One region of the Streptomyces sp. BBFR25 genome, then DNA from elsewhere that is predicted to be linked to it. Evidence: predicted binding sites of a transcription regulator. Region 1 holds the regulator's gene; the other holds the start of a gene.
The links. Region 1 encodes HspR, which represses chaperone genes until heat shock. Its sites were predicted from a motif close to TTGAGNNNNNNNNNCTCAA; they were not measured.
Positions count from the first base shown of each region.

Region 2: the regulator HspR is predicted to act here: its motif matches at 7,877-7,895, upstream of lon (endopeptidase La).

Region 1 is NZ_CP172447.1:4,483,766-4,494,764, forward strand. Features, by position in the region: gene ACGH52_RS20420 (MraY family glycosyltransferase) at 21-1,115, shown strand; gene dnaK (molecular chaperone DnaK) at 1,211-3,067, shown strand; gene grpE (nucleotide exchange factor GrpE) at 3,064-3,741, shown strand; gene dnaJ (molecular chaperone DnaJ) at 3,784-4,980, shown strand; gene ACGH52_RS20440 (heat shock protein transcriptional repressor HspR) at 4,985-5,440, shown strand; gene ACGH52_RS20445 (substrate-binding domain-containing protein) at 5,626-6,744, shown strand; gene ACGH52_RS20450 (LuxR C-terminal-related transcriptional regulator) at 6,895-7,932, shown strand; gene ACGH52_RS20455 (LuxR C-terminal-related transcriptional regulator) at 7,895-8,878, opposite strand; gene ACGH52_RS20460 (LuxR C-terminal-related transcriptional regulator) at 8,875-9,867, opposite strand; gene ACGH52_RS20465 (helix-turn-helix transcriptional regulator) at 9,893-10,903, opposite strand.
Region 2 is NZ_CP172447.1:5,664,803-5,675,801, forward strand. Features, by position in the region: gene fxsT (FxSxx-COOH system tetratricopeptide repeat protein) at 1-891, shown strand, start outside; gene ACGH52_RS25975 (multifunctional oxoglutarate decarboxylase/oxoglutarate dehydrogenase thiamine pyrophosphate-binding subunit/dihydrolipoyllysine-residue succinyltransferase subunit) at 969-4,790, opposite strand; gene ACGH52_RS25980 (cell wall metabolism sensor histidine kinase WalK) at 5,074-6,198, opposite strand; gene ACGH52_RS25985 (response regulator transcription factor) at 6,195-6,929, opposite strand; gene ACGH52_RS25990 (hypothetical protein) at 7,043-7,741, opposite strand; gene lon (endopeptidase La) at 7,918-10,341, shown strand; gene ACGH52_RS26000 (lysozyme) at 10,418-10,999, opposite strand, start outside.

The sequences.
Region 1 (10,999 bases):
ATTCGGCATAGCTTGTGCTCGTGCTCTACGGGATCGCCGCCGCCACCGCCTCCTTCCTCCTCGCCGCCGTCCTTGCCGCACTGCTGCGGGCGCCCGCCCTGCGGCTGGGCCTCGTAGACCGGCGCCGACGGCGGCCCGTCCCGCTGCTCGGCGGGGTGGCCGTCGTCCTCGTCACCGGGCTGGTCGCCTGGGCCGGGGACCGGTCCGGCGTCGTACCGCTCGGTCCGGTGGCCGTCCGGCTCCTGGCGGCCGCGTCCGCCGTCGCCGTGCTGGGCCTGGCGGCCGACGTCTGGCGCCTGCGGCGGCGGTGGCTCCTGGCCGGTACGGCCGTCGCGGCGGCCTGCGTGGTGCCGTACGGCGAGACGGGGCCGGTGGCCGGGGCGGTCGCCGTGGGCTGGGTGGCGCTGGTCGCCGCCGCCTTCCGGGGGCTCGACCATGCCGACGGGGTGGCCGGCACGGTGGGCGTCGTGACCGCCTTCGGGATCGGCGCCTGCGCGGCGGCGGGACTGATGGACGGACCCGCGGTGCTGCTCCTCGTGCTGGCCGCCGCGCTCGCCGGGTTCCTGCTGCACAACTGGCACCCCGCGCGGATCGCGCTCGGCGCCTGCGGGTCGCTCTTCATGGGCTTCCTGCTCGCCGGGGCCGCGGTGTCCGTGCGGGCGGGGTACGAGACCGGCGGCGGGGTGGGGGTGCTGTGCGCGCTGACCGCCGTGCCGGTGACCGACGCCGTCCTGGTCCTCCTCTCGCGCCGGCTGGCCGGACGGCCCCTGGCGCGCGGCGGGCCCGACCACCTCGCGCACCGGCTGCGGCGGCTCGGGCTCACCGCGCAGGGTGCGGTGGTGGTCCTCGGCGGGGCCGCGCTGTGCGCGGTGCTCGTGGGGGTACTGGTGCACACCGGCCGGGTGGGCGGCCTCGCGGTGCTGTGGGTGGCGGGCGGATCGGCCGCCGGGATGCTGGGGCTGCTGCGGGTACGGGTGTACGGGCCGCCCCGGCTCCGGCGGGGAGCGGTCGCGGGAGCGGGAGCGGGTCGAGCGGGGGTGATTTTTCCGGTTCGCCAGGCCACGAGTGCTGAGAACGTGCAGGTCAGAGCGCCGTTGCGTGTAAGGAACGGATAAGAGTTGAGTCCGCTCGACTCACCTCTGTTGACCCATCGCCGGGTGTCGTGCACACTTGAGCCTGTTCCACTCAAGTCAGCTGGAGGTTATTCACCATGGCACGTGCGGTCGGCATCGACCTGGGCACGACTAACTCCGTCGTCAGCGTTCTGGAGGGCGGCGAGCCCACCGTCATCACCAACGCCGAGGGCGCCAGGACCACGCCGTCCGTCGTCGCCTTCGCCAAGAACGGTGAGGTGCTCGTCGGCGAGGTGGCCAAGCGCCAGGCGGTCACGAACGTCGACAGGACCATCCGCTCGGTCAAGCGCCACATGGGCACCGACTGGAAGGTCAACCTGGACGGCAAGGACTTCAACCCGCAGCAGATCAGCGCCTTCGTGCTGCAGAAGCTGAAGCGGGACGCCGAGTCCTACCTGGGCGAGAAGGTGACCGACGCGGTCATCACCGTCCCGGCGTACTTCAACGACGCCGAGCGCCAGGCCACCAAGGAGGCCGGTGAGATCGCGGGCCTCAACGTCCTGCGCATCGTCAACGAGCCGACCGCCGCCGCGCTGGCGTACGGCCTGGACAAGGACGAGCAGGTCATCCTGGTCTTCGACCTCGGTGGCGGTACGTTCGACGTCTCGCTGCTGGAGATCGGCGACGGTGTCGTCGAGGTGAAGGCCACCAACGGTGACAACAACCTCGGTGGTGACGACTGGGACCAGCGCGTCGTCGACTACCTGGTCAAGCAGTTCCAGTCCGGCCACGGCGTGGACCTTGCCAAGGACAAGATGGCGCTCCAGCGCCTGCGCGAGGCGGCCGAGAAGGCCAAGATCGAGCTGTCCTCGTCCACCGAGACCACGATCAACCTCCCCTACATCACGGCGTCCGCCGAGGGCCCGCTGCACCTGGACGAGAAGCTCACCCGCGCCCAGTTCCAGCAGCTGACCTCCGACCTGCTGGAGCGCTGCAAGACGCCGTTCCACAACGTCATCAAGGACGCCGGCATCCAGCTGTCCGAGATCGACCACGTCGTTCTCGTCGGTGGCTCCACCCGTATGCCCGCCGTCGCCGAGCTGGTCAAGGAGCTGACCGGCGGCAAGGACGCCAACAAGGGCGTCAACCCGGACGAGGTCGTCGCCATCGGCGCCGCCCTGCAGGCCGGTGTCCTCAAGGGCGAGGTCAAGGACGTCCTGCTCCTCGACGTCACCCCGCTGTCCCTCGGTATCGAGACCAAGGGCGGCATCATGACCAAGCTGATCGAGCGGAACACGACGATCCCGACCAAGCGCTCGGAGATCTTCACCACCGCCGAGGACAACCAGCCCTCCGTGCAGATCCAGGTCTACCAGGGCGAGCGCGAGATTGCGGCGTACAACAAGAAGCTCGGGATGTTCGAGCTGACCGGTCTGCCGCCGGCGCCCCGCGGCGTCCCGCAGATCGAGGTCGCCTTCGACATCGACGCCAACGGCATCATGCACGTGACCGCGAAGGACCTGGGCACGGGCAAGGAGCAGAAGATGACCGTCACCGGCGGCTCCTCGCTGCCGAAGGACGAGGTCGACCGGATGCGCCAGGAGGCCGAGAAATACGCGGAGGAGGACCACGCCCGCCGCGAGGCCGCCGAGTCCCGCAACCAGGGCGAGCAGCTCGTCTACCAGACGGAGAAGTTCCTCAAGGACAACGAGGACAAGGTCCCCGGCGAGGTGAAGACCGAGGTCGAGGGTGCCGTCGCCGAGCTGAAGGAGAAGCTCAAGGGCGAGGACACCGCCGAGATCCGCACCGCCACCGAGAAGGTCGCCGCCGTCTCGCAGAAGCTGGGCCAGGCCATGTACGCCGACGCCCAGGGCGCGCAGGCCGCCGGCGGCGAGGCCCCGGGTGCCGACGCCGGTGCCGAGGGCAAGGGTGCCGACGACGACGTCGTCGACGCCGAGATCGTGGACGACGAGCGCAAGGACGGTGCCGCGTGACGGAGGAGACCCCGGGTTTTGACGAGAAGCCCGACGTCCCCTCCGGCGCCACCCCTGACGACGCCGAGCCGCAGGCCGCCTCCGAAGAGGGGGCGGCCCCGGCCGGGGACGCGAGCGAGAACGCGGGCCTGGTGGCCCAGCTGGACCAGGTGCGCACCGCGCTGAACGAGCGCACGGCGGACCTCCAGCGCCTCCAGGCCGAGTACCAGAACTACCGCCGCCGGGTGGAGCGCGACCGCGTCGCGGTCAAGGAGGTCGCCGTCGCGAACCTCCTGTCCGAGCTGCTTCCCGTGCTCGACGACGTCGGGCGCGCCCGGGAGCACGGCGAACTGGTCGGCGGCTTCAAGTCCGTCGCGGAGTCGCTGGAGACCACGGTCGCCAAGCTGGGCCTGCAGCAGTTCGGCAAGGAGGGCGAGCCCTTCGACCCGACGATCCACGAGGCCCTGATGCACTCCTACGCGCCGGACGTCACCGAGACGACGTGCGTGGCGATCCTGCAGCCCGGGTACCGGATCGGCGAACGCACCATCCGCCCCGCGCGGGTGGCGGTCGCCGAGCCGCAGCCGGGCGCCCAGACGGTCAAGCCGGCCGAGACCGGCGCCGAGGGACAGGACGCCGCCGACGCGGAGGACGACGCCGGGACCAAGGAGAGCGGTGGCCCGGACGAGGGCTGAGCTTGAAGTGACGAGGAAGCCGAGGAAGGAGGGACGTCGAGGATGAGCACGAAGGACTTCATCGAGAAGGACTACTACAAGGTTCTCGGCGTCCCCAAGGACGCCACCGAGGCCGAGATCAAGAAGGCGTACCGGAAGCTCGCCCGCGAGAACCACCCGGACGCCAACAAGGGGAACGTCAGGGCGGAGGAGCGCTTCAAGGAGATCTCCGAGGCCAACGACATCCTCGGTGACCCCAAGAAGCGCAAGGAGTACGACGAGGCCCGCGCCCTCTTCGGCAACGGCGGCTTCCGCCCGGGGCCGGGCGCGGGCGGCGGCGGCACCTTCAACTTCGACCTGGGCGACCTCTTCGGAGGCGGCGCCCAGGGCGGGGGCCAGGGCGCCGGCGGCTTCGGCGGCGGCCTCGGCGACGTCTTCGGGGGCCTGTTCAACCGCACCGGCGCCGGTGGCCCCGGCGCGGGCACGCGGACCCAGCCGCGGCGCGGCCAGGACATCGAGTCCGAGGTCACGCTCAGCTTCACGGAGGCCATCGAGGGCGCGACGGTCCCGCTGCGCATGTCCTCGCAGGCGCCCTGCAAGGCCTGTTCGGGCACCGGCGACAAGAACGGCACGCCGCGCGTGTGCCCGACCTGCGTCGGCACCGGGCAGGTCGCCCGGGGCTCGGGCGGCGGCTTCTCGCTCACCGACCCGTGCCCGGACTGCAAGGGCCGCGGCCTGATCGCCGAGGACCCCTGCGAGGTCTGCAAGGGTTCCGGACGCGCCAAGTCCTCGCGGACGATGCAGGTCCGTATCCCCGCCGGGGTGTCGGACGGGCAGCGCATCCGGCTGCGCGGCAAGGGCACGCCGGGCGAGCGGGGCGGCCCGGCGGGCGACCTGTACGTGGTCGTACACGTCAAGGAACACCCCGTCTTCGGCCGCCGGGGCGACAACCTCACCGTCACCGTCCCGGTCACCTACGCCGAGGCGGCCCTCGGCGGCGAGGTCCGGGTCCCGACCCTGGGCGGTCCGCCCGTCACGCTGAAGCTGCCGGCGGGCACGCCCAACGGCCGCACCATGCGGGCCCGGGGCAAGGGCGCGATCCGCAAGGACGGCACCCGCGGCGACCTCCTGGTCACCGTGGAGGTGAGTGTTCCGAAGGATCTGACGGGGAAGGCTCGTGACGCACTGGAGGCGTATCGCGAGGCGACCGCGGACGAGGATCCGCGGGCGGAGTTGTTCCAGGCCGCGAAGGGAGCTTGACGGAATGGACGGTCGTCGACGCAACCCGTACGAACTGACCGAGGACACCCCGGTCTACGTCATCTCGGTGGCGGCCCAGCTCTCCGGCCTGCACCCGCAGACCCTGCGCCAGTACGACCGTCTCGGCCTGGTCTCCCCGGACCGCACGGCCGGCCGGGGCCGGCGCTACTCGGCCCGCGACATCGAACTGCTCCGACAGGTCCAGCAGTTGTCGCAGGACGAGGGTATCAACCTGGCCGGAATCAAGCGCATCATCGAACTGGAGAACCAGGTCGCCGAGCTGCAGGCCCGCGCGGCCGAGCTGGCCGCCGCCCTCGACGGCGCGGCCACGGCGATGCGCCAGCGCGAGGCCGCGGTGCACGCGTCGTACCGCCGTGACCTGGTTCCTTACCAAGAGGTACAGCAGACCAGCGCCCTGGTGGTCTGGCGGCCCAAGCGCCACGGTCAGTCCTCGGACTGACAGGCGGTACAAGGGAAAACGGCATCGGCAGCCCCGGAGGACGCACTCGTCCTCCGGGGCTTGTTCACAACGGTGCTGTCTCATTGGTCTAGTACTTCTTGACGATTTGGTGAAGACAGCGTTGGCTTCCTTCACCTGGGTCACCTCGGTACCAACTACACCCGTGTGTCGGAAGGTCTAGCGCAGTGAGCAGCCGTGCCCGTCGAACCGCCATATCCGTGGCCGCGTCCCTGATGACCTTCTCGCTGGCCTCCTGCGGCGTGCTGGGTGCCTCGGACAGCAGTGACGCCGCGAGCCCGAGCAAGGGCAACGACCTCCTGGTCGGGCTGCTGCTCCCGGAGAAGGAGAACACGCGCTACGAGCAGTTCGACTACCCCTTCTTCAAGAAGAAGATCGGCGAACTCACCCGGGACGAGGGCATCGTCAAGTACGCCAACGCCGAGGCCAGCGCCACCAAGCAGGCCGACCAGATGCAGCAGATGATCGAGGACCAGGTCGACGTGATCGTGCTGGACGCGGTCGACGCGCACTCCATCGGGGAGTCCGTGCAGAAGGCGAAGGACGCCGGCATCCCCGTCATCGCCTACGACCGGCTGGCCGAGGGCCCGATCGACGCCTACATCTCCTTCGACAACGAGCTGGTCGGCGAGGTCCAGGGCCGCTCCCTCGTCGAGGCGCTCGGCGGCGACCCGTCCAGCTCCGACAAGATCGTCATGATGAACGGCTCGTCCACCGACCCGAACGCCAAGCAGTTCAAGGCGGGCGCGCTGTCCGAGCTGAACGGCAAGGTGACGATCGCCCAGTCCTTCGACACCAAGGACTGGAAGCCGGAGAACGCCGAGGCGAACATGACCGAGGCCATCGAGAAGATCGGCAAGAACAAGATCGCGGGTGTCTACTCCGCCAACGACGGCATGGCGGGCGGCATCATCAAGGCCCTGGAGGACGCGGGCGTCACCGACCTGCCCCCGATCACCGGCCAGGACGCGGAACTCGCGGCGGTGCAGCGGATCGTCACCGGCGAGCAGTACATGAGCGTGTACAAGTCCTATCCGCAGGAGGCCGAGAACGCCGCGGAGATGGCCGTGGCGCGGGTCCAGGGCCGGGACATCCAGTTCGAGGCGCTCGCCCGCGACAAGGTCGACAGCCCCACCCAGAAGGGCATTCCCGCGCAGCTCGTCCCCGTCGTCGCCCTCACCAAGGCCAACATCGAGGAGACGGTCGTCGCGGACGGCTTCTACAAGGTCACCGACATCTGCACCGCCAAGTACGCGGACGCGTGCGCGGAGCTGGGTCTGAAGTAGCCCGCGTGTCCTGCCCGTCCCACCGCCCCGGCATTCCGGCCGAAACCGGTCCCTCTCCTTCCCCGTGCGGGGCGGAGCCGTGTTGCGGAGCCGGTCCGGGCCGCGCATAGTTGCGCTGCGGAAGAGCCGGAACCGGGGGTGGGATGGGCGATGGCCGGGCACGGGGCTCAGGAGCACCCGCACGGGGCCGAGCGGCTGTGCGCGGCAGGGGACCGCGTGTACTCCCGGGCCGTGCGACGCGGCCGGATACCGCGCCGCGACGCCGAGCCGGTGCCCTGTCTCCTCGAACTCGCCCTGCTGCACCCCGACCCCGACGACATGGACTGGCTGGTGCCGACCTCCCCGCAGGAGGTCATGACCCGGCTGCTGCGTGGGGTCCAGGACGAGGTCAGCGCCAGTCAGCGGCGGGTGGGCTCGGCCGTGGAGGCCTTCGAGTGGTACGCGGGCCTCGGCAGACTGCTCCAGACCCCGGCCGGCACCGAGAGCACGGCGATCCGGGTCCTCGACGGCCTGTCCCGCATCCAGGCCGCGATGGACGAGGCGACGCAGGCCTGCACGACGGAGGTGCTCACCGTCCAGCCCGGCGGCATCCGGCGCGAGCACGAGCTGTCCGAGGGGCTGCACCGGGCGCTGGCGCTGCGCGGGCGCGGGGTGCGGATGCGGGACCTGTACACACACGTGGCCCGGCACGGGCAGGGCCTGCTCAACTACCTCGAACTCATGGGTGACGCGGTGGAGGCCCGCACCCTGGACGAGGTCATCGACCGCCTCATCCTCTTCGACCGCACCGTCGCCTTCATCCCCGCCAACACCGACCGCACGATGGCCCTCGAACTGCGCCACCCGGCCCTGATCGCCTACCTGGTCACGGTCTTCGAACGCCTGTGGCGCCTGGCGATCCCCCTCACGGCGCCCCTCCCCGACACCGGCATCGAGGGCATCTCCCACCGCGAACAGTCCATCGCGGCGCTGCTCGCCGAGGGTCACCAGGACGCGGTGATCGCGGAACGCCTCGGCATCAGCGTCCGCACGGCCCGCGCGCACATCGCCCGCCTCTCGGAAACCCTGGGCGCGGCCAGCCGCACGCAGTTGGGCGTCCGCATCGCCCAGGCCGGCCTGGACGGCTCCCCGCGCGGCGCTCCGGCCCCCGTCATCCTTCCTGATCGAGAATCCCCGACTGCCCGATGAGATACCCGAGCTGAGCCCGGCTCTCGCTGCCGAGGGTGGCGGCGAGTTTGGCGATGTGGACGCGTGCGGTGCGGACGTTCATGCCGAGGCGGTCGGCGATGTCGCTGTCGGTGTGGCCTTCGACGAGGAGGGCGGCTATGGCGCGTTGGCGGGGGGTGATGCCGTTGAGGGACTCACGCTGGACGGCCCTGGGAAACATGGGAGTAGCCAGGCGCCAGAGGCGGTCGAAGGTCGTGACGAAGTGGGTGAGCAGGGCGGGATGGCGGACTTCGAGAGCGAGGGTGCGGTCCGGGCTGGCGGGGATGAAGGCGACCGTGTGGTCCACGACAATGAGGCGTTCGGTTATTTCGTCCAGTGTCCGAGCCTCGACGTTACCCGTCAGTTGCTCGTATCGCGCGAGGATGTACGGAGCGGTGCGGACGGTGTGCTGGTAGAGGGCGCGGATGCGACCGCCGCGGTTGAGGAATTCCTGGTCCCGTGCCATGGCGGTCTGGTGATGGTGATAGGGCGGCTTGATCAGACCGTCGTGCGGCTGGACGGACAGCAGCTGCCCCGAAGCGGAGGCCATTGCCTCCCCGATGATCCGGCCGATGCGCTCCTTGCCGCTGAGGAGTCTCAGAGTGGGCGTTCCGCCGGTCGTCTCCGTTTGAGCCTCGGATCGTATGAGCGTGTCGAAGGCCTCGATCAGGTGTGTTTCGCGCCGACGTCTGTCGGCGATCTCTTCCCCTGAGGTGAGGAGCAGCTGGTGCAGGGCTGCCACAGGAGCCACGGCCTCGAGTCTGCCGGGGTCGTCGACCGCCAGGCGTAGTAGGCCGAAGTCGATCAGGCAGGGTGCGGCCTCGGCGGCCGTCGGCGTCACGCGTCCCTCCCGCAGTGCCTGCTGGTACACCCGCATTCCCGCGGGACACAACTCCTCCGGTCCGTGCTCCGTGTGGGACACCGTCACTGATCGAGACCCTCCGTCCTGAGAACTCCTGACTCGGCTATCAGGAACCCGAGTTGTGCGCGGCTTTCGCTGCCGAGGGTGGCGGCGAGTTTGGCGATGTGGACGCGTGCGGTGCGGACGTTCATCCCGAGGCGGTCGGCGATGTCGCTGTCGGTGTGGCCTTCGACGAGGAGGGCGGCTATGGCGCGTTGGCGGGGGGTGATGCCGTTGAGTGTGGGCTGGTGGACGGCTTGGGGGTGCATGGGGGTGGCGAGGTGCCAGAGGCGGTCGAAGGTGTTGACGAAGTACGCGATGAGGGCGGGGTGGCGGACTTCGAGAGCGAGGGTGCGGTCCGGGCTGGCGGGGATGAAGGCGACGGTGCGGTCGACGATGATGAGACGTTCCGTCACCTCGTCGAGCGTGCGGGCCTCCACGTCGCCGGTCAGCTGCTCGTAGCGGGCGCGCGCGTAGGGGGCGTGCCGCATGGTGTGCTGGTACAGGGCGCGGACACGGCCGCCGCGGTCCAGGAACGCCTGATCCCGCTTCATGGCCCCTTCGAGGATGTCGGGGCGCTTGGTGACGTGCGTGTCGTGCGGCTGGATCGCGAGGAGTTCCTCTCTGCCCTCGGCCATGGCTTCCTCGATGGCCTGGCCCGTCCGCTCTTTGCTGCTGAGGATTCGGAGGGCCGGAGTGTCCTCGGTGACGGCATCGCGGCGGCCCAGGCGCATGAGGGGCTCGAAGACATCGGCCATCCTCTGCCCGCGCCGTCTCTCGTCGGCGATGCGCTCCTCCGAGGACCGGAGCAGGCGTTGCAGAACGACGGTGGGCGGAACGGGCTCCAGGCGGTTCAGGTCATCGACGGCAGGGTGGAGGATGCCGTTGTCGATCAGGCAGGGTGTCGCGGCCGCATCAGCGCTGGGAAGGTGTCCCTCCCGTAGTGCACGGGCGTAGATTTCCAGGCCCGCATCACACAACTCCTCCGTTCCGTGGTGATGCACCTCTTGGGTCACGTGTGGCTCTCTTCGTCGATTGGGATCAGTGATCCTTCTCCAGGATCCCGGACTGGGCTATGAGGAAGCCGAGCTGGGCGCGACTGCCGCTGCCGAGCACCAGGGCCAGTTTGGCGATGTGTGCCCGGCAGGTGCGCACGTTCATGCCCAGCCGGCGGGCGATGGCCTCGTCGACGTGTCCCTCCACCAAAAGCTTGGCTATGGAGTGCTGAATGTCGGTGATGCCGTCGGAGGCGGTCTCGTAGGGCGTTCCCACCTTGAGCGGCACAGCGCGGGCCCACATGAACTCGAAGACCTTGATCAGGTACTGCACCAGCCCGGGGTGTCGAAGCTCCAGGGCGACTTGCCGGTCCTCCCGCGTTGGTATGAACGCGACCGTTTCGTCACAGATGATGAGCCGCTCGACCAGTTCGTCGATGGTGCGCACCTCAACCTTGCCGTTGGCGATCTGGTCCACGTAGGCGAGGGTTTCGGGGCTGTGTCGCGCGGTGTGCTGGTAGAGCGTCCGCAACCGAACCCCTCGCTCTATCAGCGGCCTGTCGCGTTCGAGGCCCTTCAGGAGGTTGCTCTCCAACCGACGGCCGCCGGGCTGCACGGTGAGAACCTCGGTCTGACTCTCCGAGGTGGCGAGGTTGAGCGCGGCATTGATCCGGTCCCTGCCCTCCAGCACAGTGATGGCGTGGACGGAGGCCGTGCTCTGCGCGCTCGCGGCCATGAACGGCTCGAAGGCGTCGGCGAGTTGCACGGACAGGCGCCGGCGCTCTGTGATTTCCCGTTCGATCGGATGAAGGCGCTGTGCGAGGGCGACCGTCGGAGGGACGGGTCGCAGCCACGTGGCGTCGTCGGGATCGGGGTGGAGCAGTGCGAACTCCATCAGACAGGGGGCCGACTCGACATCCGCACGAGCGATGCGACCGGCACGCAGCGCGGTGACGTAGATTCGGCTGCCTTCTACGCACAGTTCGGTTATGGCGTGGGGATGTGCCGTTTGTGTCTCATTTGTCCCCAATTTTCCACCCCCCAGGGTCCTGAACATGCAGGAACATGATGCACCGATTGTGTGGCCATGACGTGCCTGAATGAGCCATCGTCTTATCCGACGGGGGAAGAGGAGACCATCGAGTGAGGACGA
Region 2 (10,999 bases), 1.2 Mb from region 1:
TACGCGGACGCCTACGAACTCGACCTGCAGAACCTCGGCAGCCGGGAGAGCGTCCTGCGGGTCCGGCACATCAGCACGCTCAACTCCGCCATCGCCGTCACGCACGACCTGCGGCTGCTGGGGCGCTACCGCGAGGCGATGGCCCGGCAGGAACCGGTGGTCCGACTCCATGTGCAGGTGCTCGGCGCGCAGCACCCGCAGACCCTGGGCGCCCGCACCCACCTGGTGATGTGCCGCTGCCGCGAAGGCGGGTACCAGGACGTGGGCCCCTCGATGGAGAGCCTGCTCGAAGAGCTGGCCCAGGTGCACGGCCGCGAGCACTACCGCACCCTGAACTTCATCACCAACTACGGCAACTACCTGCGCGAACACGGAGACCTCGCCCACGCCCGCGAGCTGATCGAGGAGGCCGAGGCCGGGTACCGGGCGCTGCTCGGGCCCGCCCACCCCGTCGCCACCGGCATGCTCGCCAACACCGGGCTGATCATGCAGGCGGCCGGTGAGCGGGCCGAGGCCATGTCCATGTTCGAGTCGGCCCTGGCCGGACTCACCGCCACCCTGGGCCCCGACCACCCCTGGGTGCTCGGCTGCGCCCTGTGCGCATCCGGCGCGCGCAACTTCAACGGGCGGATCGCCGACGCGGTGGAGCTGGGCCGGGACACGGTGCGCCGGGCGCAGCGCTCACTGGGCGCCGAGCATCCGCTGACGCTGTCATGCCAGGTCGCCCTCGCCGCCGACCTGCGGGCGGCCCGGGAGCACGAGGAGGCCGGAAAGCTGGAGGAGGACGGGCTGCTGGGCCTGACCCGGACGCTCGGCGCCCAGCATCCGCACACCCTCTCCGCCCGTCAGCGCACCCGCCCGTACTGGGACTTCGAGCCCTACCTCGGCTGAGACGCCGGGCAACCACCCGAAGAGGCCGGCCCCGCGGACGGGGGCCGGCCTCTTCGGTCGGTCGGGCGGTGCGGGGCTCAGGCCTCGAAGACCTCACGCACCAGCTGCTCCTGCTCGGCCTGGTGCCGCTTGGCCGAGCCGACGGCCGGGGACGAGCCGTGCGGCCGCGAGATGCGGCGCAGGCGCTCGCCGTGCGGGACGTCGGCGCCGACCGCCAGGTCCAGGTGGTCGATCAGGTTGAGCGCAATGAACGGCCAGGCACCCTGGTTCGCCGGCTCCTCCTGGGCCCACAGGTACTTCTCGGCGTTCGGGTACTTGGCGATCTCCGCCTGGAGCTCGGCACCCGGCAGCGGGTACAGGCGCTCGATGCGGATGATCGCCGTATCCGTCACGCCGCGCTTCTTCCGCTCGGCGTCGAGGTCGTAGTAGACCTTGCCGGCGCAGAAGACGACCTTCTTCACCGCGGACGCCTCGACCGAGTCGTCGCCGATGACCGGGCGGAACTGGCCCGTCGTGAACTCCTCCGCCTTCGAGGCCGCCGCCTTCAGGCGCAGCATCGACTTCGGGGTGAAGACCACCAGCGGCTTGTGGTGCGGGTTGTGCACCTGCCACCGCAGCAGGTGGAAGTAGTTCGACGGCAGGGTCGGCATCGCGACCGTCATGTTGTTCTGCGCGCAGAGCTGGAGGAAGCGCTCCGGGCGGGCCGAGGAGTGGTCCGGGCCCTGGCCCTCGTAGCCGTGCGGGAGCAGGAGCGTCACGCCGCTCGTCTGGTTCCACTTCTGCTCGGCCGAGGAGATGAACTCGTCCACGACCGTCTGCGCGCCGTTGACGAAGTCGCCGAACTGCGCCTCCCACATCACCAGCGCGTCCGGGCGGGCCAGCGAGTAGCCGTACTCGAAGCCCATCACCGCGTACTCGGAGAGCAGGGAGTTGTAGACGTTGTACCGGGCCTGGTCCTCGGACAGGTACAGCAGCGGGGTGAACTCGTCGCCCGTCTCACGGTCGATGACGACCGCGTGACGCTGGCCGAAGGTGCCGCGCTGCGAGTCCTGGCCGGTCAGCCGGACCGGGACGCCGTCCAGGAGGAGGGAGCCGACGGCGAGGGTCTCGCCCATGCCCCAGTCGATCGTGCCGTCCTCGACCATCGCCGCGCGGCGCTGCAGCTGCGGCAGCAGCCGCGGGTGCACGGTGATGTGGTCGGGGATGTTGACCTGGGACTCGGCGATGCGCTTGACGGTCTCCGCGCTGATCGCGGTGTTCACGGCGACCGGGAACTCCGCCTGCGGCTCCGAGGGCTCCGCGGACGCCGGCTGCGAGACGGCCTCGCGGACCTCGGTGAAGACCTTCTCCAGCTGGCCCTGGTAGTCCTGGAGCGCCTGCTCGGCCTCTTCCAGGGTGATGTCGCCGCGACCGATGAGGGACTCGGTGTACAGCTTGCGCACCGAGCGCTTCTTGTCGATCAGGTCGTACATCAGCGGCTGGGTGAAGGCCGGGTTGTCGGTCTCGTTGTGCCCGCGGCGGCGGTAGCAGATGAGGTCGATCACCACGTCCTTGTTGAACGCCTGGCGGAACTCGAAGGCGAGCCGCGCCACGCGGACGCAGGCCTCCGGGTCGTCGCCGTTCACGTGGAAGATCGGGGCCTCGATCATGCGGGCCACGTCGGTGGCGTACATCGAGGAGCGCGAGGACTCGGGGGCGGCGGTGAAGCCGACCTGGTTGTTGATGACGACGTGGACCGTGCCGCCGGTGCGGTAGCCGCGCAGCTGCGACATGTTCAGGGTCTCGGCCACCACGCCCTGGCCCGCGAAGGCCGCGTCGCCGTGGATCGCCACCGGCAGGACGGTGAAGTCCGTGCCGCCCTTGTTGATGATGTCCTGCTTGGCGCGCGAGACGCCCTCCAGGACCGGGTCCACCGCCTCCAGGTGCGAGGGGTTGGCGACCAGCGAGACCGCGATCTGCTCGCCGTCCAGGCCGGTGAAGGTGCCCTCGGCGCCCAGGTGGTACTTCACGTCGCCGGAGCCGTGCATCGACTTCGGGTCGAGGTTGCCCTCGAACTCGCGGAAGATCTGCGCGTACGACTTGCCGACCACGTTGGCCAGCACGTTCAGCCGGCCGCGGTGGGCCATGCCGATGACGACCTCGTCCAGGCGGGACTCGGCCGCGGAGTCGATGACCGCGTCGAGCAGCGGGATGACGGACTCGCCGCCCTCCAGGGAGAACCGCTTCTGGCCGACGTACTTGGTCTGCAGGAACGTCTCGAACGCCTCGGCGGCGTTCAGGCGGCGCAGGATGCGCAGCTGCTCCTCGCGCTCCGGCTTGGTGTGCGAGCGCTCGATGCGGTCCTGGATCCACTTGCGCTGCTTCGGGTCCTGGATGTGCATGAACTCGATGCCGGTGGTGCGGCAGTACGAGTCGCGCAGCACGCCGAGGATGTCGCGCAGCTTCATCAGGGACTTGCCGGCGAAGCCGCCGACCGCGAACTCGCGCTCCAGGTCCCACAGGGTGAGCCCGTGCTCGGTGATGTCCAGGTCGGGGTGCTTGCGCTGCTGGTACTCCAGCGGGTCGGTGTCGGCCATGACGTGGCCGCGGACCCGGTAGGAGTGGATCAGCTCGAAGACGCGGGCCGCCTTGGTGACGTCGTCGTCGTGCGAGGCGTCGATGTCCTTGAGCCAGCGGACCGGCTCGTAGGGGATGCGCAGCGCCTTGAAGATCTCGTCGTAGAAGCCGTTCTCGCCCAGGAGCAGGTTGGCGACCTGGCGGAGGAACTCGCCGGAGGCGGCGCCCTGGATGACCCGGTGGTCGTAGGTCGACGTGAGCGTCATGACCTTCGAGATGCCGAGCTTGTTCAGGGTGTCCTGGCTGGTGCCCTGGAACTCCGCGGGGTAGTCCATGGAGCCGACGCCCAGGATGACCGACTGGCCGGGCATCAGGCGCGGCACGGAGTGGACGGTGCCGAGGCCGCCGGGGTTGGTCAGCGAGACCGTGACGCCGGTGAAGTCGTCCATCGTCAGCTTGTTGTCGCGGGCGCGACGGACGATGTCCTCGTAGGCCTGCCAGAACTCGAAGAAGTTCAGCGTCTCGGCCTTCTTGATCGCCGCGACGACCAGCTGGCGGTCGCCGTTGGGCTTGACCAGGTCGATGGCGAGGCCGAGGTTGATGTGGGCCGGCTTGACCAGGGTCGGCTTGCCGTCCTTCTCGCCGAACGAGTGGTTCATCGACGGCATGGCCTTGATGGCCTGCACCATCGCGTACCCGATCAGGTGCGTGAAGGAGATCTTCCCGCCCCGGGCGCGCTTGAGGTGGTTGTTGATGACGATGCGGTTGTCGAACAGCAGCTTCACCGGGACGGCGCGCACGGACGTGGCCGTCGGCAGCTCCAGCGAGGCGTTCATGTTCTTCGCGACCGCGGCGGCCGGGCCGCGCAGGGTGACCAGCTCGGGCCCCTCGGGGGCGGCGTCGCCGTCCTTGGCGGGCGCGGCGGCCTTGGCCTGAGGCTTGGCGGCGGGCTTGGCCGGCGCGGGCGCGGCGGCGGGCTTCGCCGCCGGAGCGGCGGGTGCGGGCTGCGCGGGCGCGGCGGGCTGCGCGGGAGCGGGCGCCGCCGCCTTCGGCTGGGCCGGGGCGGGGGCCTGCGCCGGTGGGGCGGGGGCGGCCGGTGGCGTGCTGCCGGAGTCCGTGGTCACGGCGGAGGGCGCGGGCTGCGCCGCCGCTCCGGGCTTGTAGTCGGCGAAGAAGTCCCACCAGGCTCGGTCCACGGAGTTCGGATCCTGGAGGTACTGCTGATAAATCTCGTCGACGAGCCACTCATTGGCACCGAACGCGGCCGCGGGGTTCTTGCCCGCGTTGCCCGCTTGGTCGGTGTCGGTCGAGATGCTCGAGTTACTGGGGGACTGTGGCGACACGGCGAGAACCGCCCTCTTCCGCTTCTTCACAAGATGGTGGACAGCGGGAATCAAGGCTACGCCTACCGGCCCCGGAAGGTCAGGCTGGGCCCGTTCATCGTCGCGTAAGTCACATCACAGACCGCGTTTCGGCGCTGGAAATGGCGGGAAACAAGCGAGGTTCTGCTGTGTGAGGGATCGGGAGACCGGGACCCGGCGCCACGAAAACGCGGGTCCGTGCCTGATCACACGTGTCCGCCAGCGCGGATGCAGTGGATCTTGACGCTCCGCTTCGAACCCTACGTCAACCGGTCGTCGACGGCAGGCCCGGAAGAGTGATGAGGATCCGGCAGCCCCGCTCGGATTCGGCCACGCCGATCCGGCCGCCGTGCAGATCCACCGCCCAGCGTGCGATCGCGAGGCCCAGACCGGTGCCGCCGTCGCTGCCCGGACCGTGCGGCCGGGACACCGAACCCCGGTTGAACCGCTCGAACACCCGGCGCCACTCCGAGCGCGGAATGCCGGGCCCCTCGTCGAGCACCTCCAGCTCCAGGGACTCGGGCAGTTCCCCGCGCCGCGCCCTGACCGTCACCCGGCCGTGCGGCGGGCTGTGCTTGACGGCGTTGTCGATGAGGTTGGCGACGACCTGGTGGATGCGCTCGGGGTCGGCGTGCGCGGTCAGCTCCGGCGGGAAGACGTCCAGTGCCAGGTGCACGTCGGTGCGGGTGTGGCTGCCGGAACCGGAGGCGATGCCCGCGCGCGCGGAGGCGACCATGTTGGCCTCCTTCAGCACGCCCGACAGGTACGGCCACACCTCGAAGCGCCGCTTGCGCAGCGGTATGACGCCGTTGTCCAGGCGGGAGAGGTCAAGGAGCGTCTCCACCAGCCGGCCGAGCCGCTCGGTCTGGCCGAGGGCGGTGCGCATGGTCTCCGGGTCGGCCTCGGTGACGCCGTCGACGATGTTCTCCAGCACCGCGCGCAGGCCCGCGATCGGGGTGCGCAGCTCGTGCGAGACGTTCGCCACCAGCTCCTTGCGCTGGAGGTCCTGGGCCTCCAGGTCGTCGGCCATGCGGTTGATGGTGACGGCCAGGTCGCCCAGCTCGTCGCGGCGGTTCTCGCGCACCCGGCGGGTGTAGTCGCCGTGCGAGATGGACCGGGCCACCGCGTTCATCTCGTCCAGCGGCGCGGTCAGCGAGTGCGCCACGAACTGCGTGATCAGCAGCGTGGCGATCATCGAGAACACCGTGATGAAGCGCAGCTCCGTCTTGGTGTGCACCGCAATCACCGACAGGCCGGTGGTGATCAGCACCGACGTGACGACGAGCGCGCCGAGCTTGGTCTTGATCGAGAACGGGCGTACGCCGCCCCAGGGCTCCCCCGAGTGCCGGGAGCCGGGGCTCCTGCGTGCGGCTTCCCGTCCTCGGCTCATGGCGTCGGCGTCTCCAGCGCGTAGCCCACGCCGTGCACGGTGCGGATGCGCTCGGCGCCGATCTTCCGGCGCAGCGCCTTGATGTGGCTGTCCACGGTCCGGGTGCCGGAGGCGTCCGCCCAGTCCCACACCTCGGCGAGCAGCTGCTCGCGGGAGAGCACCGCGCGCGGGGTGTTCGCCAGGCAGACCAGCAGGTCGAACTCAGTGGGGGTGAGGTGGACGTCCTCGCTGCGCACCCGCACCCGGCGCTGCGCGTGGTCGATCTCCAGTTCGCCCAGGCGCAGGATGCCGCTGCGCGGCGTCGAGGCGGCCACCACGGCCCGCTCCACCCGCCGCAGCAGCACGTGCACGCGGGCGGCCAGCTCGCGCATCGAGAACGGCTTGGTCATGTAGTCGTCGGCGCCCACGCCGAGACCGACCAGCATGTCCGTCTCGTCGTCGCGCGCGGTGAGCATCAGCACCGGCACCGGCCGCTGGGCCTGCACGCGCCGGCAGACCTCCAGGCCGTCGAAGCCGGGCAGCATGATGTCGAGGATCAGCAGGTCGGGCTGCCATGCCTCGGCCGTGTCGACGGCGGACGGACCGTCGCCCGCCGTTTGCACCAGGAACCCCTCGGCGCGCAGACGGGTCGCGATGGCGTCCACGATCGTCTGATCGTCCTCGACCACCAGCACCCGACGCTGGGCGCCCTGGGTGGCCGTGCCGTTGTGGGAGGTCTGTGTCTGCTCCATCGCCCGCCCCTGAGGTGTGCTTTCCGGAATCCGTGGGGTGATCCCATGACTGCGCTTGACGCTTGAATGATCCGCGTCAGGGCAGCAGCGTACGGGGAGTCACCGCGCCTTTGCTATCCAGGCCCGACGCCGATGTGCACGACGTCCGGAACGCCCCGGGCAACGGGGATCTCTTCGGTACGCACCTGCTGGAAACCGGCATTACGCAAGGTTTCTTCGAATTCCGGAGAGGGCTGCGCGGACCATACGGCGAGCACCCCGCCGGGCCTCAACAGGCGTGCGCAGCCTGCCAGTCCGGCCGGTGCGTACAGCCCGTCGTTGCCCTCGGTGACGGTCCAGCCGGGGCCGTTGTCGATGTCCAGGCACAGGGCGTCGTACGTGTCGGATGTCTCATTGACGTAACCCACCAGGTCCGCCTCGACGATCTGCGCGCGGGGGTCGGCCAGCGCGTCGGCGGAGAGCGCGGCCAGCGGTCCCGTGCGGTGCCAGTCGATGATGGCGGCCTCGCGTTCGACGACCGCGATCCGGCCCCAGCGGGGGTCGGCGGCCGCGTGTGCCAGGGAGAAGCCGACGCCGAGCCCGCCGATGAGCAGGTGCGGCGCGGTCCGCCCGCCGGTGGCGGCCAGCGCGTCGGCCGCCGCGTCGACCAGGCGCCGCTCCGAACGCCCGTCGGAGGTGTCCATCAGGAAGCAGCCGTTCGCGATGATCTGCAGCAGCGTCCCGTGCCGGCGCAGGACCACCTCGCCGTACGGACCCTCGCGGCGGTCCAGCACCTCGGGGGCCTCGGGGGAGTCGTGGGTAGTGAGGGGCATCGGCCCATCCTGGCACCCCCCGGCGGAGGAATGCGGGCCGTTGCGACGGTGCTGTCCGAGAGGCGGGTCGCGACCCGCGGAGCTTGATCGCTCAGAGCGAACAACCCTTGGGGAACAATCCGAGGCTCCCTTTCATTGAGTCGATGTAACTCAACTTGACTGCCGAAGGGGAGATCATGGCTGCTGAGTCCGCCGCCTTCACACCGCTCACCCTGCCCGTGCTGCCGCTCGACGACGAAGTGGTCCTGCCCGGAATGGTCGTCCCCCTGGACCTGAGCGACGCCGAGGTACGGGCCGCGGTGGAGGCCGCCCAGGCCGCCGCCAGGTCCGAGCCCGGCAAGCCCCGGGTCCTCCTCGTCCCGCGCATCGACGGCACCCACGCCGCCACCGGCGTGCTCGGCACGGTCGAGCAGGTCGGCCGCCTGGCCGACGGCGACCCCGGCGCCCTGATCCGCGGCCGGGGCCGGGTGCGCATCGGCGCCGGCACCACCGGCCCGGGCGCCGCGCTCTGGGTCGAGGGCACCCGGGTCGACGAGACCGTTCCCGATCCGCTGCCCGGCCAGGTCGCCGAGTTGGTGAAGGAGTACAAGGCCCTCGCCACCGCATGGCTGCGCAAGCGCGGCGCCTGGCAGGTCGTCGACCGGGTCCAGGCCATCGACGACGTGTCCGCGCTCGCCGACAACTCCGGCTACTCGCCCTTCCTCACCACCGAGCAGAAGGTCGAGCTGCTGGAGACCACCGACCCGGTCGCCCGCCTGAAGCTCGCCACGCAGCAGCTGCGCGACCACCTCGCCGAGCAGGACGTCGCCGAGACCATCGCCAAGGACGTCCAGGAGGGCGTCGACAAGCAGCAGCGCGAGTTCCTGCTGCGCCGCCAGCTCGAAGCCGTCCGCAAGGAGCTGCGCGAGATCAACGGCGAGCAGGAGGGCGAGGAGTCCGACGACTACCGCGCCCGGGTCGAGGCCGCCGACCTGCCGGAGAAGGTCCGCGAGGCCGCGCTCAAGGAGGTCGACAAGCTGGAGCGGTCCTCCGACCAGTCGCCCGAGGGCTCCTGGATCCGCACCTGGCTCGACACGGTCCTGGAGATGCCGTGGAGCGAGCGCACCGAGGACGCCTACGACATCCAGGGCGCCCAGGCCGTGCTCGACGCCGAGCACGCGGGCCTGAAGGACGTCAAGGAGCGCATCACCGAGTACCTGGCCGTGCGCAAGCGGCGCGGCGACCGGGGCCTCGGCGTGGTCGGCGGCCGGCGCGGCGGTGCCGTACTGGCCCTGGTCGGCCCGCCCGGCGTCGGCAAGACGAGCCTCGGCGAGTCCGTCGCCCACGCGATGGGCCGCAAGTTCGTCCGCGTCGCCCTCGGCGGCGTCCGCGACGAGGCCGAGATCCGCGGCCACCGGCGCACGTACGTCGGCGCGCTGCCCGGCCGGATCGTGCGGGCCATCAAGGAGGCGGGGTCCATGAACCCGGTCGTCCTGCTCGACGAGATCGACAAGGTGGGCTCCGACTTCCGGGGCGACCCGGCCGCCGCCCTGCTGGAGGTCCTGGACCCGGCCCAGAACCACACCTTCCGGGACCACTACCTGGAGGTCGAGCTGGACCTGTCCGACGTGGTCTTCCTCGCCACCGCCAACGTCCTGGAGGCCATCCCCGAGGCCCTGCTCGACCGCATGGAGCTGGTCCGCCTCGACGGCTACACCGAGGACGAGAAGGTCGTCATCGCCCGTGACCACCTGCTCCCGCGCCAGCTGGAGCGGGCCGGACTGGACGCCGACGAGGTCACCGTCGACGAGGGCGCGCTGCGCAAGCTGGCGGGCGAGTACACCCGCGAGGCGGGCGTGCGCACCCTGGAGCGGTCCATCGCGCGGCTGCTGCGCAAGGTGGCGGCCCAGCACGAGCTGGGCGAGCGGGAGCTGCCGTTCACCGTCACCGAGGGCGACCTGCGCTCGCTGATCGGGCGGCCGCACCACGTGCCCGAGTCCGCCCAGGACCCGGCCGAGCGGCGCACCGCGGTGCCCGGCGTGGCCACCGGCCTCGCGGTCACCGGCGCGGGCGGCGACGTCCTCTACGTCGAGGCGTCGCTGGCCGACCCGGAGACCGGCGCGGCGGGGCTGACCCTGACCGGTCAGCTGGGCGACGTGATGAAGGAGTCGGCGCAGATCGCGCTGAGCTTCCTGCGCAGTCACGGGGCCGAGCTGGAACTGCCGGTGGGCGACCTGAAGGACCGGGGAGCGCACATCCACTTCCCGGCGGGCGCGGTCCCCAAGGACGGCCCGAGCGCCGGCGTCACCATGACCACGGCCCTCGCCTCGCTGCTCTCGGGCCGGCTGGTCCGCACCGACGTGGCGATGACCGGCGAGGTCTCGCTGACCGGGCGGGTGCTGCCGATCGGCGGGGTCAAGCAGAAGCTGCTCGCCGCGCACCGGGCGGGGATCACCACGGTGATCATCCCCAAGCGCAACGAGCCCGACCTGGACGACGTCCCCGCGGAGGTGCTGGACAAGCTCGACGTGCACGCCGTCACCGACGTCCGCCAGGTCCTGGAACTGGCGCTCGCACCGGCGACCAACGGTGCGGAGCGCGAGGTTCCGGTCGCGGCGTGACGGACGCGACCGGATGAGGAAAGGGGACGGCCCGGACTCCCTGTGGAGTCCGGGCCGTCGCCGCACGTGTCGTGCGTCACCCGTTCGCGAGCGCCTGGACGCGGTCCAGCGCGCCGTTGAACTTGTTGTGGTCGCCGACCGTCGGTCCTGACGACGTGTACTGCCACATCGTGTAGAAGCCCCAGCCGGCCGGCAGCGTGCCCACCGTCGAGGCGTACCGGGCGATCCACAGCGGGTTGTTGGCGGCGAAGCCGCCGTAGTTGCCGGTGCACTGGGTCCACCAGCTGGTGGCCGTGTAGATGACGGCGTCCCGGCCGGTGCGGGCCTTGTAGGTGTTCAGGAAGTCGCGGATCCAGGAGACCATCGCGCTCTGCGACTTGCCGTAGCAGGCGGCACCGTACGGGTTCCACTCGATGTCGAGCGCGCCCGGCAGCGTCCTGCCGTCCCTGGACCAGCCGCCGCCGTGGTCGACGAAGTAGTTGGCCTGGGCGGCGCCGCTCGTCGTGTCCGGGGTGGCGAAGTGGTACGCGCCCCGGATCATGCCGACGTTGTAGGAGCCGTTGTACTGCTGGGCGAAGTAGGGGTTGGTGTAGTACGTCCCCTCGGTGGCCTTGGCGTAGGCCCACTTGACGCCGCTGTTCCACAGGGTCGACCAGGC